Regions from separate parts of the Methylobacterium sp. 285MFTsu5.1 genome, predicted to be linked through region 1. Evidence: predicted binding sites of a transcription regulator. Region 1 holds the regulator's gene; the other holds the start of a gene.
What was found. The regulator LexA, encoded in region 1, represses DNA repair genes until DNA is damaged. The targets are predictions, from matches to a motif close to TGTTCNNNNTGTGTTCNG.

Region 1 (14,108 bases):
AGGCAGGCGATGCCGGCCGCGATGCAGGCGAAGGGATTGGCGCCCGAGGAGCCGGCGAGCCGCACCGTCGAGGTCGAGGCGTTCTGCTCGTGGTCGGCGTGCAGGATGAAGATCTTGTCGAGCGCCCGGGCGAAGACCGGGTTCACCTCGTACTCCTCGCACGGCACCGCGTAGCACATGCGCAGGAAGTTCGACGTGTAGTCGAGATCGTTCTTCGGGTACACGAACGGCTGGCCGATCGAGTACTTGTAGGCCATCGCGGCGAGCGTCGGCATCTTGGCGATCATGCGGATCGACGCGATCAGCCGCTGGCTCTCGTCCGTGATGTCGGTGGAATCGTGGTAGAAGGCCGAGAGGGCGCCCACCGAGGCGACCATGACGGCCATCGGGTGCGCGTCGCGGCGGAAGCCGGTGAAGAACCGGTTCATCTGGTCGTGCACCATGGTGTGGCGCGTGACCCGGTACTCGAAATCGGCCCGCTGGGCGGCGGTCGGCAGGGCGCCGAACAGCATCAGGTAGCAGGTCTCGAGGAAGTCGCCCTTCTCGGCGAGCTGCTCGATCGGGTAGCCGCGGTAGAGCAGCACGCCCTCGTCACCGTCGATGTAGGTGATCTTCGACTCGCACGAGGCCGTCGAGGTGAAGCCCGGGTCGAAGGTGAAGGCGCCGGTCTGGGCGTAGAGCTTGCCGATATCGATCACGTCCGGCCCGATCGTGCCGGTTTTCACCGGCAGTTCGATCGACTTGCCGTCCACGGTGATGGTGCTGGGTGCGCTCATGGATCGTGGACCCTTCTCTGGCGACGTGGCGGATGCCGGCCTCGGGCTGCCCGAGTCGGTCCCGGGGGCCTGAGCACACGCATTATGCTGCGGGTGCTCACAGCCATGGGTTACCCAAACGGCAGTGCAGCAGCAACGGGGTCGGTGACAACCCGCCCCCGTCGCCAAGCGAATTCCGCCAACCGATTTCCACCCAACGCAATCCGGGTCGGGGCCGGCAGTTCCCTGTCCGCTCCCGGTCCGCGCGCGGCGGTCCCAGCGCCGCCTCGTCCCCGCCTCGTCCCTGCCCTCAGCCCGGCCTCAGCCCTGCGGCGCCTGATCCCCGAGGCGCGCCAGGGTTTCCTCCCGGCCGAGCACCGCCATCACGTCGAACAGGGGCGGGGAGGTGGTGCGGCCGGTGAGCGCCGCGCGCAGGGGCTGGGCCACCTGCCCGAGCTTGCAGCCGGCCGATTCCGCGTACTGCCGCACCGCGCCCTCGGTGGAGGTCGCGCTCCAGTCGGGCACAGCCTCGAGCACCGGCCGCACCCCGGCGAGGCGGCCGCACCCCTCGTCGGAGAGCAGGGCGCGGGCCTTGTCGTCGAGCGCCAGGGGCCGCTGGGCGTAGAGGTAGTAGGCGCTGTCGAGGAGCTCGATCAGCGTCTTGGCCCGCTCCTTCAGGCCCGGCATGGCCTGGACGAGCTTGTCCCTGAGGTCGGGCCGCAGCGGCGCCGACAAGCCGCGCTCCGGCCCGACGTTGGGCAGGATGGTCTCGATCGCCGCGACGAGGTCGGAATCGGCGCTGGTGCGGATGTAGAGGCCGTTGAGGTTGGCGAGCTTGGCGAAGTCGAACCGCGCCGCGGAGCGTCCGACCGCGCCGAGGTCGAAGGCCGCGACCATCTCGTCGGTGGAGAAGACCTCCTGGTCGCCGTGGCTCCAGCCGAGCCGCACGAGGTAGTTGCGCAGGGCCGCCGGCAGGTAGCCGAGATCGCGGTAGGCCTCGACGCCGAGCGCGCCGTGGCGCTTCGAGAGCTTGGCCCCGTCCGCTCCGTGGATCAGCGGGATATGCGCCATCCTCGGGATGTCCCATCCGAGGGCCGAGAAGATCTGGCTCTGGCGCGCCGCGTTGGTGAGGTGGTCGTCGCCGCGGATGATCTGCGTGACGCCCATGTCGTGGTCGTCGACCACGACGGCGAGCATGTAGGTCGGCGTCCCGTCCGAGCGCAGCAGGACGAGGTCGTCGAGGTCCTTGTTGGCCCAGGTCACGCGGCCCTGGACGGCGTCCTCGACCACGGTCTCGCCCTCGGTCGGCGCGCGCAGGCGGATCACCGGCTTGACCCCGGCGGGGGCCTCGGACGGGTCGCGGTCGCGCCAGCGGCCGTCGTAGCGCGGAGCGCGCCCCTCCGCGCGGGCGGTCTCGCGCATCTGCGTGAGCTCCTCGGCGGTGGCGTAGCAGTGATAGGCGCGGCCCGCGGCCAGCAGCTCCTCGGCGACCGCGCGGTGGCGCTCGGCGCGGGCGAACTGGAAGACCACGTCGCCGTCCCAGTCGAGGCCGAGCCAGGAGAGGCCGTCGAGGATCGCGTCGATCGCCCCCTTGGTGGAGCGCTCGCGGTCGGTGTCCTCGATGCGCAGCAGCATCGTGCCGCCGGTGTGGCGGGCGTAGAGCCAGTTGAACAAGGCCGTGCGGGCCCCGCCGATATGCAGGTAACCCGTGGGCGAGGGGGCGAAGCGCGTGACGACGGCTGAGGACATCGGTCCGGTATGTTCCGGGGCTGGTCGCGGACGGGGCGCGACGGACGGCGAAGGGGCGGCGGAGCGGCGAGGGGCTCGACAGGGCGCCCGTAGCACGAAGAACCCGCTGTAGCACGGGCCGGCGGATGCGTTAAGAATCGCCCGCAGAATCGCACGGCCCCGACGACAGGTCGCGCGGAGCGGGGCGGCGGCGATGCGGCGGATCGGCGCGAGGCGGGCGGACGGCGCGGTCGCGCTGATCGGCCCGCGCGCCCGAGCCCTTCCCGCCGCCCTCTTGGCCGCCCTCCCGGCCGCCCTCCCGGCGCTCCGCGACTGGGTCGTCGCCGGCCTCGCCCGCGAGGCCGAGCAGCGCCGGCTGTTCCCCTGGCTGGCGGTGGCCTTCGGCGGCGGGATCCTGGTCTACTTCGCGGCGGCCGACGGCGCGCCGAGCCTCGCCGCCCCCCTGATCGCGGCCGGCCTCGCGCTGGCGCCGGTCCCCGTCCTCGGCGCGCGGCCGGCGGCCCTGGCGGCGGCGCTCGCGGTGGCGGCCGCGTTCCTCGGCTTCGCGGCGGCGACCTGGCGGGTCTCGCAGGTCGCCGCACCGATCCTCACCCGCACCACGATCGGCCCGCTCGTCGGAACGGTCGAGGCCCTGGACGAGCGCGAGGTGGGCGCCCGGCTGGTGATCCGGGTGGAGAGCTTCGCCGGCCTCGCGCCGGAGGCGCGGCCCGCCCGGGTCCGGGTCTCGTTCCGGAAGACGCCGATCCCGCGTCCCGGGGACGGCGTCGCCGCCACGGCCCGGCTGCTTCCGCCCCCGGAGGCGGCCCGGCCCGGCGGCTACGACTTCGCCCGGGACGCCTATTTCCAGGGGATCGGCGCGGTGGGCTCGCTGATCGGCACCGTCACCGTCCGGGAACCGTCCGGGCCGCCGCCGCTGGGCCTGCGGCTCGCCGCTGCGCTCGACGCGGCGCGCAACGGGCTCACGCGCCGGATCGCGGAGGCCGCCGGCGGCCAGGCGGGTGCGGTGGCGGCGGCCCTGGTGACGGGCAAGCGCGGCCTCATCGGGCCGGCCACCAACGACGCGCTCCGCGCCGCCGGCATCTACCACGTGGTGTCGATCTCGGGCCTCCACATGGTGCTGGCCGCCGGCGTGGTGTTCTGGCTGGTGCGGGCGCTCCTCGCCGCGGTGCCGCTCTGCGCGCTGCTCTGGCCGATCAAGAAGATCGCGGCCGGCTTCGCCATGGTCGGCGTCACCGCCTACTGCGCCTTCTCGGGCTGGGACATCGCGGCCGAGCGCTCGCTGATCATGACCCTGATCATGCTCGGCGCGATCCTGGTGGACCGGCCGGCCCTGTCGATGCGCAACCTCGCCCTCGCGGCGCTGATCGCGCTCGCCCGGGAGCCGGAGGGCCTGCTCGGCCCGAGCTTCCAGATGTCCTTCGGCGCCGTGGCCGGGCTGATCGCCTGCGCGCGGCTGATCGACGGGCGGCTGCTCGTGCGCCCGGGGGCCGGGCGGATCGGGCGGCTCGTCGGGACCGGCCTGTCGGCGATCACCGGGACCCTGGCCACGACCCTGGTGGCGCAGGTCGCGACGGCCCCCTTCGCCACCTACCACTTCCAGACGGTCCAGCCCTTCGGCCTCGTCGGCAACGCCCTGACCCTGCCGCTCGTCTCCCTGGTGGTGATGCCGGCCGCGGTAATCGGCTGCCTCGCCTATCCCTTCGCCCTCGACCGGCCGGTCTGGTGGCTGATGGGGCAGGCGGTGGCCGGGATGCTGGCGATCTCGGACTGGATCGCCGGGTTCGAGCGGGCGGTCCTGGTGCTGCCGGCCTTCGGCGCCGGGGCGCTCGCCCTGCTGACCGCCGGCCTGCTGCTGGGGACGCTGCCGGCCTCGCGCCTGCGCTGGCTCGCCGTGCCGCCGGTCCTGCTCGGGCTCGTCCTCGCGGCCCGGCCCAACCACTACGACCTCTACGTCGACCGGCAGGGCGCGGGGGCCGCGGTGAGGGGCCCGGACGGGCGGCTCGCGGCCCTCGGCAGCCCTTCGGGCTTCGTCCTCGAGCAGTGGCTGAAGGCGGACGGCGACGGGCGGCGGTCCGCGGGGCTGATCGTCCGGTCCGGCAGCGGGCGCTGCGACCGGCTCGGCTGCACCGCCCGGCTGCCGGACGGGCGGGCGGTCGCCCTGGTCCGGGACCGGCGGGCCTTCCCGGAGGATTGCGCCCGCGCCGCGGTGCTGATCACGGGCCTCGCGGCGCCGCCGACCTGCACGGGGCCGCTGGTGATCGACCGGCGCGTCCTCGCCGCCCGCGGGGCCGTGGCCCTCCGGACCGACGGCGACGGCTTCGCCGCGCGCTACGCCCGGGACGACGGCCGCGCCGTGCCCTGGCGGCCGGCCGCCGGGCGCGGGCCGGGACCGCCGCGGCCGGTCACCGCGGAGCCGGGCGACCGCCCCGCGGAGGACGGGGTCGCCGCGACGCCGGAGGCCGACGCCGCGCCGGGCGGAGACCTCGCCCCCGGCGACGCGCCGGCCGAGCCGCTTCAGTAGCGGCGGACGAGGCTCACAAGGCGGCCCTGGATCCGGACCCGGTCGGGCCCGAGCACGCGGGTCTCGTAGGCCGGGTTGGCGGCCTCGAGGGCGATCGACGAGCCGCGGCGGCGCAGGCGCTTGAGCGTCGCCTCCTCGTCGTCGATCAGCGCCACGATGATGTCGCCGGTATTGGCCGTCTCCTGCTTGCGGATGACCACGAGGTCGCCGTCCAGGATGCCCGCCTCGACCATCGAGTCGCCGCGCACCTCGAGGGCGTAGTGCTCGCCGCCGGCCACGAAGTCCGGCGACAGGGTGATGGCGTGGCTCTGGTTCTGGATCGCCGAGACGGGGGTACCGGCCGCGATCCGGCCCATGACCGGGATCGAGATGGCGCGGCCGGACTCGTCGATCATCCGCGTGCTCGCCGGGGCCGGCGGCTGCTTGGACTTACCGCCCTCGACCACGCTCGGCGTGAAGCGGCGCGGCTCGGCGGGGGCCTGAGTCGCCGGAGCGGCCTGGGTCAGGCTCTCGGGGATCCGGATCACCTCGATGGCGCGCGCCCGATTCGGAAGGCGCCGGAGGAAGCCGCGCTCCTCGAGCGCCGTGATCAGCCGGTGGATGCCGGATTTCGACTTGAGATCGAGGGCATCCTTCATCTCGTCGAACGACGGCGGGACACCGCATTCCTGCATCCGGCTCTGGATGAATCGCAGGAGGTCCAGCTGCTTGCGCGTGAGCATCGACGGGGGACTCGCGGCTTGGCGGACCGCCACGTGACGGTCTCCGAAACAAATCACGAACAGGTTAAACGTTCCGCAAGTGTTCCGCAAGAGCGGCACCGCTCGGCTCGGCGCGCCGCGGGCGCGCCCGCGGGAGAAGGTCGAGAAACGCATTGACGGCGCAAGCGGAGCCGTTTCAATGCATCGCGGCGCCCCGCCGGGAAGGCGGCGGATCCGGGGTGCGGGCTGGGACCCTCTTGGAATGACGAGGATGCGACGACCCGCAGCTCTGCTGCCCCTCGGCCTCGCCGCCCTCGGCCTCGCCGGCTGCACCACCGGATTCTCCTACATCTCGCGGAACTACGTGGCGCTCACTCCCCAGGTCGTCACGATCGGCTGCAAGGAGCCCTACGAGGTCTACGACAACCGGCAGCTGCGCCGGATGCTGATCGTGTCCAACGCCCTGCGCGAGTATACCGGCTGCAACCTGAGCGAGGTCCGGATCGATCCGGAGCCGGGCGCCACCCGGGTGAAGCGCTTCCGCACCGCCGCCCGGGCCTATCTCGACGAGACCGTGCGCGAGGATTGCCGGATCACCGGCGAGACCGTGTTCGATCCGCTGAAGACCGAGTTCGCCTACGCCTGCGACGCGCCGATCGAGAAGCGCGGCACCGTGGTCCCCCGCCTGCCGGGCCGCAATCCGGGCCTCGGCGTGCGCTGACCGGCCGGCGGCGCGTCCTCAGGCGCCCGGCTTCGGGAAGGTCCGCTCCGCGGCGTCGCCGGCGGCGGCCAGCAGGGCGCGGGCGAAGGCCCGGGCCTCCGTCCGGTCGAGCACGATCGCGGCGGTGACCGGCGCACCGCCGAGGTCGGCGAGGGCGAGTTCCAGGCGCACCCCGTCGGGCACGGCGCTCGCCTGAAGGCTCCAGCCGGAGCCCCGGTCCGTGCTCTCCGCCATCGTGTTCCTCCCGCATGCCCGGCACGGCGCCGCGCGCCCACCGGAACGGCCAGGCCCGGGACCGCTCCCGGAGCCGCGCTCCGATCTTCCCTGCCTCGCCTGTCCGCGTTCCTCAAGGCCACAGGCCGCGCAGGGGTGGAGATGCGCGCCGTCGCGGATGCCGGCGGCCGCATCGCGGCGACGCGGGGCGGCACGGGTCCGCGCCCGCGCCGCAGCGCGGGCGAGGGCAGGGGCGGCCGGGATGGGAGCCGGCTTCGGGGCGATTGACGCGAGGCCGCCGATGATGTCTCCCGCGGGCTCCGATCAGGTGGAGTTCGAACATGCAAGAGATCTGGTTCCGCACGGGCGAGGCCACGGTGCTGGCGGCCGAGGGCCAGTACACCGACGCCATGCCGGAGGTGCTGATCGGCTCGGTGCGCGGCCCGGTCGGTCAGGCCTTCGCGTCGATGATGGGGCAGGTCCAGGGCCACACGCGGATGTTCGTGGTGCGCGACCTCAACCAGCTCGTGCGCCCGGCCACGATGATGACCACCAAGGTCACGATCCACACGGCCGAGTATGCCGAGCTCCTCGGCGGCGTGGTCCAGGCCGCCACCGGCGACGCGATCGTGGACTGCATCATCGAGGGCATCCTGCCGAAGGACGGGCTCGACGAGCTGTGCATGATCATCATGATCTGGCTCGATCAGCGCTGCGCCGAGGACGACAACCTCGACCAGAAGGACCTCTACCGGACCAACTACGAGGCCACGAAACTCGCCATCGCCCGCGCCCTCAAGGGCGAGCCCACGGTCGACGAGCTGATCGCCAACCGGAAGACCGTGAAGCACTACGCGCTCGACGGCGTGATCGAGTACTGAGCGGGCCCAGGCCACGCATCCTGCCGGCTCAGGTCCGCCTCAGCCCGGCGGGATACGCCCCACCGAGCACAGGGTGCGCATCGTGCTGCTGCCCGGGTCGGTGTAGCAGGACGCCGACCAGCCGTTCTGCTGGATGAACGACTTGCGCCGCTCCGCCAGCGCGGTCCGGTAGGCGGTGGCGATGATCGGCTCGACGGTCGCGGCCGGTTGGCCGATGAGGATCTCGGAGGCCACCGACAGGTCGCGGAAGAAGGTCGCCGAGGGGCTCGGCTCGGCGGAGGTCGCCTGCACGATCGGCTCGGCCCGGCAGGTCACGTCGAACTTGATCGGGCCGGCCACGCGGATGTCGATGCTGGGGCCGGCGCGCTTGCCGACCCGGCCGCCGATCGCGTCGGCGATCTGGCGGGTGAGGTCGTCGCAGCTGTCGGCCCGGGCGGCCTCCGCCAGGAGGGGCAGGGCCGCGCAGGCGGCGAGGAGGAGGCGCGGGACGGCGAAGCTCGACATCGCCGCACTCTACGCGCGGCGCGGGGCCTGTCGAGGGGCCTGTCGAGGGGCTGGTCGAGGGGCTGGTCGAAGTGCCGGCCTCAGTGGAAATCCCGGCTGGGGAACACGCGCCGGTCCGGGGGCACGCCGAAATCCGTGTTCTCGGGCGGCAGCTTCATGCCGGCCTCGCGCAGATCGCGCAGGGCAGCGGTGAGGTCGCGAAACCCCTCCGCCACGAGGTGGACCACCCCGTCCGCCCGCTGGATCCGGCCGCGCACGGCGAGGAACCGCGCCTGCATGGCGATCCGGCGGTTCGCCTCGAACACGGTCTTCCAGACGATCACGTTGGCGATACCGGTCTCGTCCTCCAGCGTCAGGAAGACCACGCCCTTGGCGGTGCCGGGCCGCTGGCGGATCAGCACGAGCCCTGCCACCGTGACCCGCGCCCCCTGGGGCAGCGCCGGATCGAGATGGGCCCGGGCCGGAATCGCGCCGATCCGGGCGAGCCGCCCCCGGAAGAACGCGACCGGGTGCCCCTGGAGCGACAGGCCGGTGGCGGCGTAATCCTCGGCCACGGCCTCGGACGGGGCCAGGGGCTGAAGGTCCACCGCCGGCTCGTGCCGGAACAGGCCGTCATCGGCGTGCCACGCGAAGAGCGGCAGGGGTGCGTCGAGAAGATGGGCGCGGCGCTCGCTCGCATCGGCCTTGGCGGCCTTGCGGGATGACGTCCCTTCCAGGGTGCGGACCATCCACAGGGCGGCGCGCCGGTCGAGGCCGAGCGAGCGGAACGCGTCCGCCTCCGCCAGCCGCTCCAGGGCGTTGCGGGGCAGGGCGAGGGACGCCTGCAGGCCCTCGATGCTGGCGTAGCCGTTGGCGCGCAGCCGCACGAGCCGGCGCATCGCGGCCTCGGGCAGGCCGCGCACGACGCGCAGACCGATCCGCACGGCGTGCAGCGCCGGATCCCCGGCCGGCTCCAGGGTGCAGTCCCAGTCGCTGGCGTTGACGCAGACGCCCCGCACCTCGACCCCGTGGGCCCGGGCGTCGCGCACCAGCTGGGCCGGCTGGTAGAAGCCCATGGGCTGGGCGTTGAGGATCGCGGCCAGGAAGACGTCGGGGTGCCGGCACTTCATCCAGGCCGAGGCGTAGACGAGGAGCGCGAAGCTCGCCGCGTGGCTCTCCGGGAAGCCGTAGGTCGAGAAGCCCCGGATCTGCGCGAAGCAGCGCTCGGCGAAGTCCTGCGGGTAGCCCCGGCGGGTCATGCCGCCCACGAACTTGTCCGCGAAGCCGCCGATCGACCCGACGTGGCGGAAGGTCGCCATCGCCCGGCGCAGCCCGTCGGCCTCGGCCGGGGTGAAGCCCGCCGCCGTGATGGCGATCTGCATGGCGTGCTCCTGGAACAGCGGCACGCCGTAGGTCTTCTGCAGGACCTCCTTCAGCTCGTCCGCCGGGCCGTGATCCGGGTGCGGGGCCGGGTACTCGACCGGGTCGATCCCGGAGCGTCGCCGCAGGTAGGGATGGACCATGTCGCCCTGGATCGGGCCGGGGCGCACGATCGCGACCTGCACCACGAGGTCGTAGAACTCCCTGGGCTTAAGGCGCGGCAGCATCGACATCTGCGCCCGGCTCTCGACCTGGAACACGCCGACGGAATCGGCCTTCGTCAGCATCGCGTAGGTCGCGGGATCGTCCTGCGGCAGGTCGGCCAGCGTCTCGTAGAAGGTGCCGTGATCCTTCTCCAAGAAATCGAGGCCGCGCTTGAGGCAGGTCAGCATGCCGAGCGCCAGCACGTCGACCTTCATCAGGCCGATCGCGTCGATGTCGTCCTTGTCCCACTCGATGAAGGTGCGGTCCGCCATGGCGCCGTTGCCCACCGGCACGGTCTCGTCGAGGCGGCCGCGGGTCAGCACGAAGCCGCCGACATGCTGCGACAGGTGGCGGGGGAAGCCGATCAGCTGGTGGGCGAGGTCGAGCGCCTGCCGGATCGCCGGGTTCTCCGGGTCGAGCCCGGCCTCGCGCACGTGCTGGTCCGGCATGCCGGTGCCCCAGGAGCCCCAGACCGTGTCGGCGATCGCCGCGGTCACGTCCTCGGTCAGGCCCAGGACCTTGCCGACCTCGCGGATCGCCATGCGGGGCCGGTAGTGGATCACCGTGGCGCAGAGGGCGGCGCGCTCCCGGCCGTAGCGGGCGTAGAGGTGCTGGATCACCTCCTCGCGGCGCTCGTGCTCGAAGTCGACGTCGATGTCAGGGGGCTCGCCGCGGTTCTCCGAGATGAAGCGGGCGAAGAGCAGCCGGTGCTTCGACGGGTCCACCGCGGTGATGCCGAGGCAGAAGCACACGGCGGAATTGGCCGCCGAGCCGCGGCCCTGGCAGAGGATGCCCCGGCCGCGAGCGAACTCGACCACGTCGAACAGGGTCAGGAAGTAGCGGGCGTATTTCATCTTGGCGATGAGCCGCAGCTCCTCGCGCAGCGTCGCCGCGACGCCGTCCGGGACCTCGCCGCCGTAGCGCCAGCGCGCCCGTTCCCAGGTCTTCTCCTCCAGGTATTCCTGCGGCGTGCGCCCGGGGGGCACCGGCTCGTCGGGATACTCGTAGTGCAGCTGCGACAGGTTGAACTCGCAGGCCTGCGCGATCTCGACGGTGCGGGCCAGCGCCTCCGGGTGGTCGGAGAACAGCCGCGCCATCTCGGCGGCGGGCTTCAGGTGGCGCTCGGCATTGGCCTCCAGCCGGTAGCCGGCGTCCTCGATCCGGCAGCCTTGGCGGATGCAGGTGACCACGTCCTGCAGCGGGCGTCGCTCGGGATGGTGGTAGAGCGCGTCCGAGACCGCGACCATCGGGGCGCCGGAGGCCGCGCCCAGCTCGGCGAGCAGCCCGAGGCGCCGCCGCTCGTCGCCGCGGCGCGTGTGGCTCGCCCCCAGAAAGGTCCGGCCCGGGGCGGCGGCGGCCAGCGCCTCCAGCCGCGCCCGGAACCCCTCCGGCAGGCGCCGGGCCGGCGGCATCGCGATGAACATCTGCCCCTCGGCGGCCTCCACCATCTCGGCGAAGGAGAAGCGGCACGCGCCCTTGCGGACGCGCCGGTTGCCCAGGGTGAGCAGCCGGCAGAGGCGCCCCCAGGCGCCCCGGTCCATCGGGTAGGTGACGGCTTCGAACCCCTCCTCGGTGACGAGGCGCACCCCCGGCAGGATCCGGATCGGTGTGCCTTCCTGGTCGAGCGCCAGCGCCGCCGCGTGCGCCCGGACCACGCCGGCCACGGTGTTGCGGTCGGCGATGCCGATGGCCGCGAGGCCGTAGGACGCCGCCTGCACGACGAAGTCCTGCGGATGGGAGGCGCCGTGCAGGAAGGAGAAGTTCGTGGTGACGGCGAGCTCGGCGTAGGCGGGGCCGCTCACGCGAAGAGCCCGTGGACGTACCACGCGGCCGGGCGATCAGGGGCGTGCGGGCCGTCGCGGTAGAGCCAGAGCCGGTGCCCGGCCTCGCACTCGATGCGGTAGTAATCGCGATCCGCGCCGGGCGCGCGCCACCATTCGGCGGCGATCCGCTCCGGCCCCTCGGCATGGGCGACGCGGTGGACCCGGGCGCGCCAGCGGAAGCGCCGGGGCGGCCCCTCCGGGACGGTCGAGAGCACGTCGAGGGCGGCCTCGCCGCGGGGGAAGATCACCAGGGGGCGGGGCGGGAGGTGGTCGGGCCAGGGGGACGCGCCGGTGCGCGCCTCCTCTTCCGCCGCTGGGTCGGAAGGCGCAGCCATCACGGTTGAACGCCGACGCTGAAGGAGCGCATCCGGCCCACGCTGCCGTTCGGGAGCGGGGGGCGGGAGAGGCGCCCGTGGCCGGCTGACGCCTCGATCGGTCGACGGTCCGTGCCCCATTCCGGCAACCCAGACCCGGTCCCGGTCGGCCCGCTCCGGCAGGTGGCTCGCCCGCGGCTCGAGCCGCAGGAGCGCCCGCCCGAGGCGCTGCGCCAGGGCGTCGGCCAGGAACCCGATCCCGTCGCCCGGGGCCGCCGCGCCGAGATCCGTCTGGCGGGCCGGCATGGGGCCGGTCACCGTCACGGCGAGCGCCACCGTCTCGAAGCCGAAGCCGGCGTCGAGGGCGGGGCCCAGCCGGTCGAGGCGCAGGGCGACGAGGGCCGCGACCCGCTCAGGATCGCGCTCGGGGCGGGACAGGCCGAGATCGATCACCCGCAGGGCGCCGTCGACCCGGTGCAGGCCGAGGCGCAGGGCGCAGGCGCCGAGCCCGTCCCGCTCCAGCCGCGGCGCGGTCTCCGCCATCAGGTCCCGGGCGGTCCGAACGATGTCCGACTGCCGCCCGATCGGGTCGAGGAAGCCGCGGGCGGCGGCGTAGGCGGCCGCCTCCGTCAGGGGCGCCAGCGGCTCGGGCCGGCGGCCCAGGGCTTGGTCGAGGCGCAGCAGCAGCGCCGCGCCGAAGCGGCGGGCGAGGGGCCCCCGGGGCAGGGCGTCGAGTTCGCCGATCCGGCGCAGGCCGAGCCGCTTCAGGCCCGCGACCGTGCCGGGATCGAGGCGCAGGGCGTCCACCGGGAGGGCCCGCAGGGCCTGCGAGGCCCCGCCCGGCGGCACCACGACCGGATCGGGCCCGCCCTGCCGCGCCAGCGCGAAGGCGGCGCCGGGCGTGTCGGCCAGCGCGATCCCCGCCGGTACGCGGCTCCGCGCGAGCCGGGCGGCCAAGTCCGCGACGAGGTTCGCCTCGCCGCCGCGCAGGTGGCTCGCGCCGGCGACGTCGATGTAGAGCCCGTCCGCCGCCTCGCCCGGCCCGAACGGGGCCACGTGGGGCGCGTAGCCGCTCGCCCAGCGGCACAGCCGCAGCAGGGCGTCCCGGTCGGCCTCCGGGTCGGCCGGGTAGACCTGGAGCGGCACGCCGATCCGCGCCCGGACCCGGCCGAGGGGCTCGCCGACCCGGAGGCCGAGGGCGCGGGCCTCCGGGTCGAGGGCCACGAGCCGCAGCCCGCCGGCCCCCTCGGCCGCCACCGCGAGGGGGCCGCGCTCAGGCGCGAGACCGGCCCGCCGCAGCCGCGTCACCGGCCAGTGGCTCAGGCAGATGCAGACGATGCGCGGCATGGTCCCACTCCAGAAGCCAGTCGCCGCCCCGCCCGTTGCGGCAGCGCTCGAGCCGCGCCCGCCAGCGCGGCCTGTCCAGGGTCCCGAACCGGTCCCGCGCCGCCGGCGCGGCGGCGATCCGCCAGCGCGTGGCGGCCCCGTTGGGCAGACCGGCCGGCGCCGGCCGCAGGATCAGCAGCAGCGGCGGCGCCGGCCCTTCCGCGGCGAGCTGCAGGCGCCGGCCCGGCTTCAGCGGCAGCCCGTCCCGCAGGAGGCCGATCAGGGCCGTGAGCGCCCGCGCGTGCAGGGCCGCCTCCAGGGCGCGGAACACCTCCGCGTCGCTGCCGGCTTCCAGCAGCAGCAGGCGGCCGGGGTCGAGGCCGAGGCCGGCGAGGCCGTGCCCGTAGGGCAGGGGCTCGCCGGGCGCGGCGGCGATCAGCGCTTCCCCCGGCTCCCGGGCGAGCTGGCGGGCGCAGAGCGCCAGGGCGAAGCCCAGGGCCGCGATCGCGTCCGCGGGCTCGGCCGGCGCGATCTCGTGGGGCGGCCCGAGGGCGAGACCGCCGCCCGGCAGGTGCGCGTCGAGATCCGGAACGCCCAGCGGCAGGACCGGGACCGGATCCCGGCCGCGATCCGGCGGCGCGAGGCGCGCCCGCAGGACCGCCAGCCGGGCCCGGGGATCGTCCCGCGCGATCGCCGCCTCGGTCTCGTCGGCAGGGTCCAGCCCCATCTCCATCGGCTCCGGTCATGCTGGACGATAGGAACATAACAGGAACATGCACAAACGGTTTCCGCGGGGTCCCGGAATCGCGCGTGGCGGCAGCGGCTTGGCCTGTGGACGGCTGTGGACGCCTGTGGAATCGGCCGCCCCCGCGGCGTCCGAGGTCGCGGTTGACCGCAATCGCAGGGCGAGACCAATGTCCGGACGCCGCGCGCGTGACGCGGCCGAACCGGACCGCGCATGCGCTCAGCCCTCAGCTCAGCCCTCACCCTGACGCTCCTGCTCGCCCTGCCGGGCGCGGCGCTCGGCCAGCAGGCGG
Region 2 (14,108 bases), on a different contig from region 1:
CGGCACGCTCTCGGTCACCTCGATGTCGAGATCCGTCGCCCGGAGCTGGAGACCCGACCCTTCCGCGCGCAGGAGCACGTTCGACAGGATCGGGATCGTGTTGCGGCGCTCGACGACCCGGTGCACGTGGCCGAGCGACCTGAGCAGGGCCGCGCGCTCGACAGTGACTCTCATCGCAATACTCAAGTGATAGGGACGGCGCCGCGGCCGGCGACCGTCGCGGAATATGGCCGTTCAGCTTGGCGAAGGGGACAGGGGAACGCAAGGCCGCCGTCGGTGCACCGCACAGCGACCTCCGCGTCCAGGGCGGATGCCCATGTCCGGAGCGGGGTATCGGCCCCCGGCGGCCCGTGCGAAAGCGCCGCGACCGACCCGGATCCCCCCATCCCGATCATGCTGCAGACCATCGACCCCGCAGGCAACACCGCAGACCCCTCGCAGGCCACCCCGAGCGCCCCCCCGAGTGCTCGGCGGATCCTCGCCGCGAGCTTCGTCGGGACGGCGATCGAGTTCTTCGACTTCTACATCTACGCCACCGCCACCGCCCTGGTGATCGGCCCGGTCTTCTTCCCCGCCGGCGCGCCCGGCGTGCAGCAGCTCAGCGCCTTCGCGACCTTCGCCATCGCGTTCATCGCGCGGCCCGTCGGCGCGGCCCTGTTCGGGCATTTCGGCGACCGGGTCGGCCGCAAGGCGACGCTGGTGGCGTCGCTGCTGATCATGGGCATCTCCACGGTGCTGATCGGCTGCCTGCCGACCTACGCGTCGGTCGGCTGGTGGGCGCCGGCGGCGCTGTGCATCCTGCGCTGCGGGCAGGGGATCGGGTTCGGCGGCGAGTGGGGCGGCGCGGCGCTGCTGGCGGTCGAGAACGCGCCGCCGGGCCGGCGCGCGTGGTACGGCATCTTCCCGCAACTCGGGGCGCCGGTCGGCTTCGTCCTGGCCAATCTCGGCTTCCTCGCCCTCAGCTTCGGCCTGACGCCCGAGAGCTTCCAGGCCTGGGGCTGGCGCCTGCCGTTCCTGGCCTCGGCGGCGCTCGTCGGCGTCGGGCTCTACGTGCGCCTGAAGCTCACCGAGACGCCGGCCTTCAAGGCGGCGCTCAGCCAGGCCCGGCCGGAGCGCGTGCCCTTCGCCACCATGCTGACCCAGCACGGACACGCCGTCCTGGTCGGCACCTTCGCGATGGTGGCGGTCTACGCGGTCTTCTATCTCTCCACCGTCTTCGCCCTGGGCTACGGCACCGGCACCCTCGGCTACAGCCGGCCGACCTTCCTGCTGTTCGAGTGCATCGCGGTCTGCTTCATGGCGCTCGGCACCGTCGTGTCGGGGGCCGCAGCCGACCGCTTCGGCCGCCGGCCTGTGCTGCTCTCCGGCATGGCTGTGACGTTCCTGCTGGGCTTCCTCATGGGGCCGATGCTGGGCCACGCCGCCGGCACCGGCACCTGGCCGCCGGTTCTCGGCTTCCTGTGCCTCAGCCTCCTGACAATGGGGTGGGTGTTCGGACCGATGGGCGCCGTCCTGCCCGAGCTGTTCCCGACGCGGGTGCGCTACACGGGCGCCTCGGTGACCTACAACCTCGCGGGGATCCTGGGGGCCTCGGGGGCGCCCTACATCGCGCAGCAGCTCGCGGCCTACGGCGGCATCGGCTTCGTCGGGTTCTACCTAGCGGGGGCCGCGATCCTCAGCTTCCTCGCCGTGCTGGCCATGCCGGAGACTGCCGGCCGCTGACGGGACGGGCGGGCGCCGCCGGCCTCAGCGGCCGGCGCGATCCTGAGCCGCCGCCACGGTGGGCTCGAAGCGCCCGAGGAAGCGCGTCCGCTCCCACAGCTCGATCGCGTCGCGCCCGACCATCGCCCGGGCGCGGCGGCGCGCCTGCGTGTCGTCCTCGGCCGACAGGATCTCGGCCGCGCGGACGCGGCCCGCCCGGTCGAGCCGGAAGGCCCTGTAAGCGCGGCTCCGGTGAGCCGTTCCAGCATCCAGCGCGAGCATAGCGACATCCTCCGGGCCGGAACGTCCCGGAAGATGGTTAACCGTCGGTAAATCGCGGTTCTCGCGATCGAGGACGCGGTCCCGACGCGCCCGCTCGGCGGGGGCGGAGCTCCTCAGCTCCGCTTGTCGAGCGGGCGACCGAGGAGGCGGGCGAACTCGGCCTCGATCTCCTCCACCGAGAACGGGTTGCCGGATCCCTTCGCGTCGGGCGTGGGCGCGGACGGCGGCGGCGGCGGGGGGGCCGGCACGGGCGGAGGGGGTTCGACCTTGGGCATCGCCGGCGGCGGCACGGGTTTGGCCGGAGGCGGAGGCGGAGGCGGCGGGGCCTCCGGCTCTTCGACCGGGGCGGGGGCGGGCACCGGCTCGACCGGGACGCTCGCCATCGCGGCGGCCAGCGGATCGACGCCCTCGGGCGCCGGCGGGGCGGGCGCGGACTGCGGCGGCGGCGTCACGGCCGAGGACGAGCGCGACAGGGCGGCCTGGAGCTGCCGGGCCATGTCGGACAGGACCACCGGATCGACCGACTTGCGCTCGGAGGGCACCGCGAGGCTCGGGGCCAGACGGGCGGGCTCCGGCTCCGCCGGTGCCGGCTCGGGCTTGCGCTCGGAGGCCGGGTTGGGCCGCGGCTCGATCAGCGGCGGCGCGGTCCGGCTCAGGATCCGCCGCGGGGCGACCGGCTCGCGCGGCGGGGGCGCGGGCGGCTCCACTGCCGGCGGCGCGACCGGCGGCGACACCATCGGCGGCGGCACCACCGGCTCGGGCGCGGGCGGCGCCGGGGGTTGAGGCGCGGGCGGCTGGGGCGGCGCTGCACTCAGAGGTGCGGTGACGTCCTGGCCGGGCTCGTCGCCGCCGAACAGCCCGGGATCGAGGGGCAGAGTCACGGGCGGAGCGGAGGCCGAGCGCGGCACCGGCGACGGCACCACCACCGGCATCGCGAAGCCCGGATCGAACAGCGGTTCCGCGCGCCGGCCGCCAGATTCCGGCAGACCGCGGGGCGGCTCGGGCAGGCGGCCGCCCTGGACGAGGGGGTCCGGGAGCGGCTCGTCCAGCGGCTCCGGCGCCAGCTCCGGCCGGATCGCCGCCTCCGGCAGGGGCCGCTGGCCGCGCTGGATATTGCGCTCGACCACCACATCGTTGGGGCCGCCTACGAGGAGCAGGTGCTCGACATTGTCCCGGCGCAGAAGGATGAGCTGCCGGGCCCGGTCGAGCTCGTACACGTCGACGATCCCGAGCCGCGGCTGGCGCCCGCGGCTCCCGGACCGCCCCGGCAGGGCGAGGCTCCGGCCGGTGAGCCGGCGCACCGTGAACACGATCGCCGCGAGCGCCGTGAAGATGACGGCGAAGATCACGATATACTGGACGATGGGGGAGCCGTCAGAGCCGAACACGGATTGCAGCCATCGCAAGATTACGCACTCGCACGTTCCGACCGCCGCGGGTGCGCGCCGGCACGGACTTGATCCATACCACGCCGGAGGGGCGGCAAGGCAAACGACGTTAAGAGTTCGTTAACAGACCTTTTAATTGAGCGCGCGCAAGACAATAGGTCGGGACTGCGCCGCCGGCCCGGCCGAACCGGGGGTTCACTCCCCCCGTGGCGCGAGCTGATGCGGGCACCGGCCGGCCCGGAGATCGGGCTTAACGCGCCGTTAACCATGCAGGCGGCAGATTTTGCCGAGCCCGCTCGTCCCGGCGCGGCCACGCCATCCCGGAGGCGACCATGGCCCTCACCGATCTGCCCGTGCTGAGCATGCTGCGCACGCGGATGCAATGGGCGCAGGCGCGCCAGGGCGTGATCGCCGAGAACGTCGCCAACGCCGACATGCCGAGGTTCAAGCCCCGCGACCTCGTGGAGCCGCGCTTCGACCGGGCGACCGGCGCCCTCGCCACCAGCGGCTCCGGCCTGACGCTCACGAGCGCGGGCCACATGGCGCCGCCCGGTCAGACGGTCGGAGCCGACTCCAAGCGCGCCAAGGGCTTCGAGGTCCGGCCCAGCGGCAACGGCGTCAACCTCGAGGACGAGATGATGAAGGCCGGCGAGAACCAGGCGGACTACCAGCTCGCCGCCTCGCTGTACCAGCACAGCCTGACCACCCTGAAGATCGCGATCGGCAAGAGCTGACGCGCGACGGCCGAATGTGGAGCGCCGACGGCCGCGGGGTCGCGGCAGCGGGAGGGTCCTGAGCCATGGAATTCACGAAGTCGCTGGCGGTGGCGGCCGCGGGCCTCAAGGCCCAGTCGGGCCGGATGCGCATCATCGCCGAGAACATCGCCAACGCCGATTCCGCGCCGGCCTCCGCCGGGGCGCAGCCCTACCGCCGCAAGATCCCGACCTTCACCAGCCACCTCGACGACGAGACCGGTGCCAAGCTCGTCGAGGCGGGGCGCGTCAGGCGCGACCCGTCGGCCTTCCGGACCAAGTACGAGCCCGGCAACCCCGCGGCCGACGCCCAGGGCGTGGTGCAGATGCCCAACGTCAACGCGCTGATCGAGAACATGGACCTGCGGGAGGCCCAGCGCTCCTACGAGGCGAACCTCAACATGATCAGTGCCACCCGCAAGATGCTGGCGCAGACCCTCGGCATCCTGAAGTGACCCCCGAAGCCCGCGGCAGGACCGCTTAGCAAGGACGCATGGCGATGGCTTCGAGCAACTTCGCGGCGGGTGCCTACGCGGCCGTCCAGGGCCTCGCCGGCGGCCGGCCCGCCCCCCGGGTGCAGCCGACGACCGGCACCGGCACCGATTTCATGCAGATGCTCGGGCAGACCCTGGACAGCGTCGGCGATGCCGGCCGTCGGGCCGATTCCCAGGCCGTCTCCGCGGCCGCCGGCAAGGCCAACGTCGTGGACGTGGTCACCGCGGTCGCCGAGAGCGAGACGGCCCTTCAGACCATGGTGGCGGTGCGCGACCGCATGATCTCCGCCTACGAGGAGATCATGCGGATGCAGATCTGACCGGCCGACCGTTTCCCCGCCCGCTCCCCCCGCACTGAGCGCATCCCCATGACCGGCCTCGCCATCCTCGACATCGCCCGCGACGGCATCTTCGTGTTCCTCAAGGTGGCCGGGCCCCTGATGCTGGTCGCGCTCGCGGTCGGCCTCGCCGTCTCCCTGGTCCAGGCCCTGACGCAGATCCAGGAACAGACGCTGATCTACGTGCCCAAGGTCGTGGCGGTGTTCGCCGCGCTCCTGCTGATGCTGCCCTTCATGGGCGACGCCATGGCCGGCTACATGACCCGCATCGCCGCCCGCATCGCGGCCGGCGGCTGATGCGCCCGCCGGCCGGGACAGGCGCGGCCCCCGCGTGCCATAGGGGCCGCGATGAACCTGCTCCTGCCCGGCATCGCCTCGGCCTACCTGATCACCTTCGCGCGCATCGGCACGCTGATCATGCTGATGCCGGGGATCGGCGAGCAGACGGTGTCGCCGCGCCTGCGCCTCGCCTTCGCGCTGCTCACGTCCCTGGTGTTGTTCCCGACCGTGCGCCCGCTGGTCGGCGGCACGGAGGGCGTGGCCGGCCCGCGGCTGATCGGGCTCCTGTTCGGCGAGACGATCATCGGGCTGGTGCTCGGCCTCACGGTGCGGATGATCCTCGCCGCCCTTCAGACCGCCGGGGTGATCATCTCGGCGCAGGTCGGGCTGTCCTACGCGATGACGGTGGATCCGAGCCAGGGCGGCCAGCAGGTGGCGATCGGCAACTTCCTGTCGTTGCTCGGGATCACGCTGATCTTCGCCGCGGACCTGCACCATCTCGCCATCGAGGGCGTGGCCCGCAGCTACGTGGTGCTGCCCCCCGACGGCGTGCCGTCCTTCTCGGACGCGCTGATGCTGGCCACGAAGGCGCTGGCCCGGGGCTTCACCCTGGCGGTGCAGATCGCCGGCCCGTTCATCGCCTTCGGGATCCTGTTCAACCTGGGTCTCGGCGTGCTGTCGCGGCTGATGCCTCAGATGCAGGTGTTCTTCCTGGCGGTCCCGGCCTCGGTGCTGATCGGCATGCTGCTGCTGATGGGCTGCCTCGGCGTCATGATGGGCGTCTTCCTGGACGACCTGGGCCGGTATCTCGGGGATTACGTCGGCCGCTGAGCGGCCGGACCGCCCGTGCCCCGACGATGCCCACGCTCTGAGCCCGACGCGCGATGGCCGACGATACCGACGACGAGGACAAGACCGAGGAGCCGTCCCAACGACGGCTCGATCAGGCGATCGAGCGCGGCGACGTCGCGACCAGCACCGAGATCAACACCTTCGCGATACTGGCCGCGTTCACCCTGGCGCTGCTGGTCGCGGCCCCGACCATCGCCACGAACCTGCTGCACGGGCTCAAGGCCTACCTCGCCAACGCCCATACCCTGCCGGACGACGCCACGGCCATGAAGGCGGCCATGACGCGCGGCCTGTGGCTGTGGCTCCAGGCGGTGGCGGTGCCGGTCGGGCTGGCGGTCGTGGCCGGGCTGGCCGCGGGGCTCCTGCAGCACCCGCTGGTCTTCTCCGCCGAGACGCTGATGCCGAAATTCTCGCGCCTCTCGCCGATGGCGGGCGTGAAGCGCCTCCTCGGCGTCGAGGCCCTGTTCCAGTTCGGCAAGGGGCTGGCGAAGATCGCCGCCGTGGGCGTGGTCGGCGCGGTGATGCTGTGGAACGACCGCGACCGGCTGGAAGTGTTCGCCCAGCTGGACCCGGCCGCCTCCATGCCGGCGATCCTGTCCCTCAGCCTGAAGCTGCTCGCCGGCATGCTGTGCATGCACCTCGCGATCACCCTCGGCGACGCGCTCTACGCGCGGTTCCGCTGGCGCAAGCGCCACCGGATGTCGAAGGAGGAGCTGAAGCAGGAGATGAAGGAGTCGGAGGGCAATCCCGAGGTGAAGGGTCGCCTGAAGCAGCTCCGGATGGCCCGGGTGAAGAAGCGCATGATGGCCGCGGTCCCCACCGCCACCGTCGTGGTGACGAACCCCACCCACTACGCGGTGGCACTGCGCTACGAGACCGGCATGGCCGCGCCGGTCTGCGTGGCCAAGGGCGTCGACGCGCTCGCCCTGCGCATCCGCGCGGTGGCGGCCGAGCACGGGGTCGCGGTGATCGAGAACCCGCCGCTCGCCCGGGCGCTCCACGCCACCGTGGAGATCGACCGGGAGATCCCGGCCGAGCACTACCGCGCGGTGGCGGAGGTCATCGGGTTCGTGCTGCGCCTGCGGAGACGGGCGGCGTAGCCCCGCGCGATCCGCGCGCCGCGCCGTCTCGCCGAACGCCCGGTGGGGCGAAAGCCACGCTTCCTCCACCTTTTTTCGCGAGGCTGTGTCAAGGCTTGGCGCGACGAGACTGATGCCGCGCCCCGCATGTCCTGATATGGCCGGCGGACTAACCGGGTGACTGTTCTGGAATGAAGCCGATGGCCGACGTCACTGGACCTCCGGCGCCCGCCGCGGGCCCGCAGAATTCGGGTCCCCCGGTCGCGCAGGCCTCGTCCCTGCTGGGAACGGGCTCGATCGACCGCTCGGAACAGCCGGGCCGGGTCGGCCTGCTCCTCGTGCTCGCCGGCCTGCTGGTCGGCGCGGCCATCGGCCTGTCCTTCGTGGCCAACGAGCAGGCCCAGTCGCTGATCGTCTGGCTGCTGGCCCTGCTGGCCATGGCGGGCGTGTTCTTCCTGTTCGCCCTCGCCATCGGGGCGCTCCAGCTCAGCGGCAGCGCCGCCCGGGACGACATCACCAAGGGCATCGTCGACGCCTCGCCGGACGGCCAGCTGGTCGTCGAGGACGGCGGCCGGCTGATCTACGCCAACGAGGCCTATCTCCGGATCGCCAGCGGCGACACCTTCTCCAACCTCGTGCCGGTGGAGCGCATCCTCGTCGGCTCGCCGGAGGTCTCCGAGGCGGTCTACCGCCTGTCGCAGGCCTCACGCGACGCCCGGGCCCACACCGAGGAGGTGCGGATGTCGCCGCCCCTCGGCCCCACGGCCGGCGAGCGCGGCTTCGGCTGGTACCGGGTCTCGGTGCGGCCCCTCGCGCGCCCGCGCCGGTCGGCCTCCCTCTGGACGGTGGCCGACATCACTGCCGAGCGGGAGCGGCAGGAGAACGTCTTCCAGGAGCTCCAGCACGCCATCGACTACCTCGACCACGCCCCGGCGGGCTTCCTGTCGATCGATCCGGCGGGCGCCATCGTCTACATGAACGCGACCCTGGCGGCCTGGCTCGGCTACGACCTCGCCAGCGTCGGCCCCGGCGGCCCGCACCTCACCGAGATCGCCCCGGAGGCGGACGTGCTGGTGCGCACGGCCGGCCTGCCGGGCGAGGTCCGCACCGACCGCTTCGACCTCGACCTGCGCCGCCGCAACGGTCACACCCTGCCGGTCCGGCTCTACCACCGGGTCGCCTTCGGCAAGGACGGCAAGCCCGGCTCGTCGCGGACCTTCGTGATCAACCGCTCCGCCGGGGCCGAGACCGACGAGCCGCAGCGCGCCGCCGAGGTCCGGCTCGCCCGCTTCCTCAACAACTCGCCGATCGCCATCGCGACCCTCGACAGCGGCGGCCGGATCGCCCGCGCCAACGCCTCGTTCACGCGCCTGTTCGGCACGGTCCCGCGGCAGGCCGACGACGGCGCCCCGGACGGGGAGGGTGTCCCGCGGGTCGAGCCCAACGTCGCCGACTCGGTGGCCGACCGGACCGCCCTGGAGGCCGGGCTCGCCCGCGCCGCGAGCGGGCGGACGGATCCGGAGCCCATCGAGGTCCAGCTCAACGGGCCCGGCGGCCGCTCGGCCCGGGTCTGGCTCAGCCCGGCCGACGGCGGCGATGCCGGCCAGCAGACCGACGAGGCCGAGCGGGTGATCCTCTACGCCCTCGACACGACGGCGCAGCGCCAGCTGGAGCAGCAGGTCGCCCAGGCCCAGAAAATGAACGCGGTCGGCCAGCTCGCCGGCGGCATCGCGCACGACTTCAACAACGTCCTGCAGGCGATCATCGGCTACTCGGACCTGCTGCTCGCGAGCCACCGGCCGACCGACCCGGCCTTCCAGGACATCATGCAGATCAAGCAGAACGCCAACCGGGCGGCGGGCCTCGTCCGCCAGCTCCTGGCGTTCTCCCGCCGGCAGACGCTGCGCCCGGAGGTGATGAATGTCGGGGAGGCGCTCTCCGAGCTGACCCTCCTCCTCAAGCGGCTGCTCGGCGAGCGCGTCGCGCTGGAGCTGAAGCACGGCCGCGAGGTCTGGCCCGTGAAGGCCGACGTCAACCAGTTCGAGCAGGTGATCGTCAATCTGGCGGTCAACGCCCGCGACGCCATGCCGGAGGGCGGCAAGCTGATGATCCGCACCGAGAACGTCTCCGATCCGGGGGCGGCCGCCGGGGCGGAGGGGCGCGGTGGGGCGCCGGCGGGCGACCACGTGCTGATCGAGGTGCGCGACACCGGCCAGGGCATCCCGCCCGAGCTGATGGAGAAGATCTTCGAGCCGTTTTTCACCACCAAGGAGATCGGCAAGGGCACCGGCCTCGGGCTCTCGACGGTGTTCGGCATCGTCAAGCAGTCCGGCGGCACCATCGACGTGCAGTCGAAGGTCGGGGAGGGCACGGCCTTCCGCATCTACCTGCCGCGTCACGTGCCCGTGGCGGAGCCCGAGGAGGTGCCGGTCGCGGCCGCCGAGCCGGCACTTCCGCGCGCGGAGCCGCTCGCGCCGGCTTCCACCACCGCCCATCCCGATTCCGGGTCGGACGCCAAGCCGGTCACCGCGCCGGCCGCGGGCGGCGACGCCGCTGTGCCGAACGGGAAGACGCCGCCCGCCAAGGTCGACAAGCCGGCGCCGCGCAAGCCCGCCGCCGATCATACGGGGCAGGGGACCATCCTGCTCGTCGAGGACGAGGACCCGGTGCGGGCGGTCAACAGCCGGGCGCTCTCGGCCCGCGGCTACACGGTGCTGGAGGCGGCCTCGGGCCTCGAGGCCCTGGCGATCGTCCGCGAGGGCGCGCAGACCATCGATCTCGTCGTCTCCGACGTGGTCATGCCCGAGATGGACGGCCCGACGCTCCTGCGGGAGGTGCGCAAGCATCAGCCCGACCTGAAGGTGATCTTCGTGTCCGGCTACGCCGAGGACGCGTTCCGCAAGAACCTGCCCGAGGGCGAGACCTTCAACTTCCTGCCCAAGCCCTTCAGCCTGAAGCAGCTCGTCGAGACCGTGAAGAAGACGATGGCGGACTGACCGGCCCCTCGCTTCCGCTCACCGTCGCTCAACGAAGAGCGGCCCCGGAGAGACTCCGGGGCCGCGCATCTTCGAACGTCGCCAAGTCCGCCGCGCGCCGTCGCCGGCCCGCGGCGGCGCGGCCTAGGCCTCGCCCTCGTCGAGATCGTCCGCCGTCGGCGCGGCGTTCTCAAGGATCTTCTCGGCGACCAGACCGGAATTCTGCCGGATCGAGCCCTCGATCTCGGCGGCGATCTTCGGGTTGTCGCGCAGGAAGCCCTTCGAGTTCTCGCGACCCTGGCCGAGGCGCTGGCTGTTGTACGAGAACCAGGCGCCGGACTTCTCGACGATGCCGGCCTTCACGCCGAGGTCGATCAGCTCGCCGACCTTCGACACGCCCTCGCCGAACATGATGTCGAACTCGACCTGCTTGAAGGGCGGCGCGACCTTGTTCTTCACCACCTTGACGCGGACCTGGTTGCCGATCGCCTCGTCGCGGTCCTTCAGGGTCGAGATGCGGCGGATGTCGAGGCGCACCGAGGCGTAGAACTTGAGGGCGTTGCCGCCCGTGGTCGTCTCGGGGCTGCCGTACATGACGCCGATCTTCATCCGGATCTGGTTGATGAAGATGACCATGCAGTTCGAGCGCGAGATCGAGCCGGTCAGCTTGCGCAGGGCCTGGCTCATCAGGCGGGCCTGGAGGCCCGGCTGGCTCTCGCCCATCTCGCCCTCGATCTCGGCCCGCGGGGTCAGCGCGGCCACCGAATCGACCACCAGCACGTCGATGGCGCCCGAGCGCACCAGCGTGTCGGTGATCTCGAGCGCCTGCTCACCCGTGTCGGGCTGGGAGATCAGCAGGTCGTCGAGGTTCACGCCGAGCTTGCGGGCGTAGACCGGGTCGAGGGCGTGCTCGGCATCCACGAAGGCGCAGACGCCGCCCTTCTTCTGGGCCTCCGCGATCGTGTGGAGCGCCAGCGTCGTCTTGCCGGACGATTCCGGACCGTAGATCTCGATCACCCGGCCGCGCGGCAGGCCGCCGACGCCGAGCGCGATGTCGAGGCCCAGCGAGCCGGTCGAGACGGTCTCGACCTCCTGGACCTTGTCGTTCTTGCCGAGCCGCATGATCGAGCCCTTGCCGAAGGCGCGCTCGATCTGAGCCAGGGCAGCGTCAATGGCCTTGGACTTGTCCTTGTCCACCGGGGGCATGTCGACCACTTTCAATGCGGGCTGGGCCATCTGGCGGGCTCCTTATGAAGGGGTTGGACGCAGTTCACAACGCGCGTCGCCACCGCCTTTATGTACCCGTTTTGTTCTCAGCCAGCAAGGCCGGAACGCCGTTTTGCTGGACGCAAGTCACGAAATCCCGGCTCGAGCCCCGGATGCCCCGCGACAGCAATCCAATCCGGTAATCGCCCGCGAGGACCCGTACGAACGCCGACACAACGCGCCGGGACGGGACGACCGCCAGCCGCAATGGCGACGCCTCCCGCGGTCCCGCAGCAGGCTCGGCCCGCCGGCGACCAGGACCCAACCGCCAGACATGCCGCCGAAAACGACGACGCCCGGCACGAATCCGGCTCTCGCGAGTCGAATTGCGTCCGGGCGTTCGTCGTACCGGTCGCCGGGCATCCCCGGGATGGTCACCCCAAAGGAGGCACCATCCCGCGACGCCGCGGGCCGGGATCTGGCGGACGCGGAGACCGCAGCCGCCGGGATCCCGGGATCAGGCGGCCTCGCCGGCCTCGGCCTGGGCGGCCTCGCCCTCGACCAGCTTCCAGGTCTTGGTCTTGGAGAACGGACGGCACTCCTCGATGAACACCGTCTGCCCGACCTTGGCGACGTTGCCCTCGTCGTGCGCGTGGTAGTTCTTCGACCGCCGCACGGTCTTCTTCATCACCGGGTGCGTGAAGCGGCGCTCCACCTTCACCACGATGGTCTTCTCACCCTTGTCGCTGACGACGGTGCCCTGCAGGATGCGCTTCGGCATGGTTGTCTCCTAAAACCCGCCTCAGCCCTTGGCCTGCTGCAGCGTCTTGGAACGCTGCAGAGTCCGGACACGGGCGATGTCGCGACGGACCTCGCGGACGCGGGCGACGTTCTCGAGCTGGCCGGTGGCCCCCTGGAAGCGCAGGTTGAACTGCTCCTTCTTGAGGTTGATCAGCTCGTCATTCAGCTGATCCGGCGACAGCGCCTTCAGATCAGACAGTCTCTGGGTCGACTTCACGATATCCTCCGTTCAGTCGGCGATGCGCTGGACGACCCGCGTGCGGATCGGGAGCTTCGCGGCGCCGAGGCGGAGCGCCTCCTTGGCGATGTTCTCGGCAACGCCGTCGACCTCGAACATGATCCGGCCGGGATGGACCCGGGCCGCCCAGTAATCCGGGGCGCCCTTACCGGAGCCCATACGGACCTCGGTCGGCTTCGACGAGACCGGGACGTCCGGGAACACCCGGATCCAGACGCGGCCCTGGCGCTTCATCTCGCGGGTGATCGCGCGGCGGGCCGCCTCGATCTGGCGGGCGGTGACGCGCTCGGGCTCCACCGCCTTCAGGCCGAACTGGCCGAAGTTCAGCTCGAAGCCGCCCTTGGCCGCACCGTGGATGCGGCCCTTGAACTGCTTGCGGAAGCGGGTCTTTTTCGGTTGCAGCATGGCTTCCTACCTTACGCGTGCTCGCGCTCGCGGCGTCCGCGCTCGCGGCCGCCCTCGCCATCGCGCTCACGGCGTCCGCCGGAGCGGCCGCCCTCTTCCTGGGCCTTCTTGTCCTGGGCCATCGGGTCGTGCTCGAGGATCTCGCCCTTGAACACCCACACCTTGATGCCGCAGGTGCCGTAGGTCGTGAACGCCGTAGCGGTCCCGTAGTCGACATCGGCGCGCAGCGTGTGCAGCGGGACGCGGCCCTCGCGGTACCATTCCTGGCGGGCGATCTCGGCGCCGCCGAGACGGCCCGAGCAGTTGATCCGGATGCCCTCGGCGCCCAGACGCATGGCCGACTGCACGGCCCGCTTCATGGCACGCCGGAAGGCGACGCGGCGCTCGAGCTGCTGGGCGATCGAGTCGGCTACCAGGGTGGCGTCGATCTCGGGCTTGCGCACCTCGACGATGTTGATGGTCACGTCGGCCTTCGTCATCGTGCCGACGAGCTTGCGCAGCTTCTCGATGTCCGCGCCCTTCTTGCCGATCACCACGCCCGGACGACCCGAGTGGATGGTGACCCGGCACTTCCGGTGCGGGCGCTCGATGACGATCTTGGAGACCGCCGCCTGCTTGAGCTGCTTCATGAGGGCGGCGCGGATCGCGACGTCCTCGTGCATGAGCTTCGCGTAGTCGCCCTTGTTGGCGAACCAGCGGGAATCCCAGGTCCGGTTGATGCCGAGCCGGAGACCGATCGGGTTGACTTTCTGACCCATCAGATCCTCCTCAAGCCGCTTCGGCTTGGCGGACTTCGCGAACCACGATGGTGAGGTTCGAGAAGGGCTTCAGGATGCGCGCGCCGCGGCCGCGGGCGCGAGCGTGGAAACGCTTGAGAACCAGCGCCTTGCCCACGAAGGCCTGGGACACGACGAGGTCGTCGACGTCCAGGTCGTGGTTGTTCTCGGCGTTGGCGATGGCGCTCTCGAGGCACTTCTTGACCTCGGTCGAGATCCGCTTGCGCGAGAACTGCAACTCGGCGAGCGCCGTGTCGACCTTCTTGCCGCGGATCATCTGCGCCACGAGGTTGAGCTTCTGCGGGCTGACGCGCAGCATGCGCGCGACGGCCTTCGCCTCGTTCTCGGGGAGCGCGCGGGGGGTGGCTTGCTTGCCCATCTCAGCGCCTCTTCGCCTTCTTGTCGGCCGCGTGGCCCGGGAAGGTGCGGGTCGGCGAGAACTCGCCGAACTTGTGCCCGACCATCTCCTCGGTGACGTAGACCGGGATGTGCTTCTGCCCGTTGTGCACACCGAAGGTGAGCCCGACGAACTGCGGGAGGAT

Region 2: the regulator LexA is predicted to act here: its motif matches at 11,438-11,455, upstream of recA (recombinase RecA).

The regions. Positions count from the first base shown of each region.
Region 1 covers NZ_KB911273.1:97,076-111,183, forward strand. The annotation lists gene gltA (citrate synthase) at 1-776, opposite strand, end outside; gene gltX (glutamate--tRNA ligase) at 1,077-2,504, opposite strand; gene H288_RS0109075 (ComEC/Rec2 family competence protein) at 2,698-5,025, shown strand; gene lexA (transcriptional repressor LexA) at 5,019-5,747, opposite strand; gene H288_RS0109085 (hypothetical protein) at 5,998-6,447, shown strand; gene H288_RS0109090 (hypothetical protein) at 6,466-6,681, opposite strand; gene fae (formaldehyde-activating enzyme) at 7,002-7,541, shown strand; gene H288_RS0109100 (hypothetical protein) at 7,581-8,045, opposite strand; gene H288_RS0109105 (error-prone DNA polymerase) at 8,126-11,410, opposite strand; gene H288_RS0109110 (DNA polymerase Y family protein) at 11,407-13,092, opposite strand; gene H288_RS32220 (ImuA protein) at 13,019-13,798, opposite strand; gene H288_RS0109120 (collagen-like protein) at 14,030-14,108, shown strand, end outside.
Region 2 covers NZ_KB911282.1:165,352-179,459, forward strand. The annotation lists gene dnaN (DNA polymerase III subunit beta) at 1-174, opposite strand, end outside; gene H288_RS0119410 (MFS transporter) at 394-1,722, shown strand; gene H288_RS0119415 (hypothetical protein) at 1,747-1,983, opposite strand; gene H288_RS0119420 (hypothetical protein) at 2,097-3,371, opposite strand; gene flgB (flagellar basal body rod protein FlgB) at 3,704-4,105, shown strand; gene flgC (flagellar basal body rod protein FlgC) at 4,171-4,578, shown strand; gene fliE (flagellar hook-basal body complex protein FliE) at 4,623-4,937, shown strand; gene fliQ (flagellar biosynthesis protein FliQ) at 4,986-5,252, shown strand; gene fliR (flagellar biosynthetic protein FliR) at 5,304-6,065, shown strand; gene flhB (flagellar biosynthesis protein FlhB) at 6,119-7,186, shown strand; gene H288_RS0119455 (PAS domain-containing sensor histidine kinase) at 7,366-10,161, shown strand; gene recA (recombinase RecA) at 10,285-11,376, opposite strand; gene rpsQ (30S ribosomal protein S17) at 11,864-12,127, opposite strand; gene rpmC (50S ribosomal protein L29) at 12,149-12,364, opposite strand; gene rplP (50S ribosomal protein L16) at 12,377-12,790, opposite strand; gene rpsC (30S ribosomal protein S3) at 12,802-13,548, opposite strand; gene rplV (50S ribosomal protein L22) at 13,559-13,945, opposite strand; gene rpsS (30S ribosomal protein S19) at 13,947-14,108, opposite strand, start outside.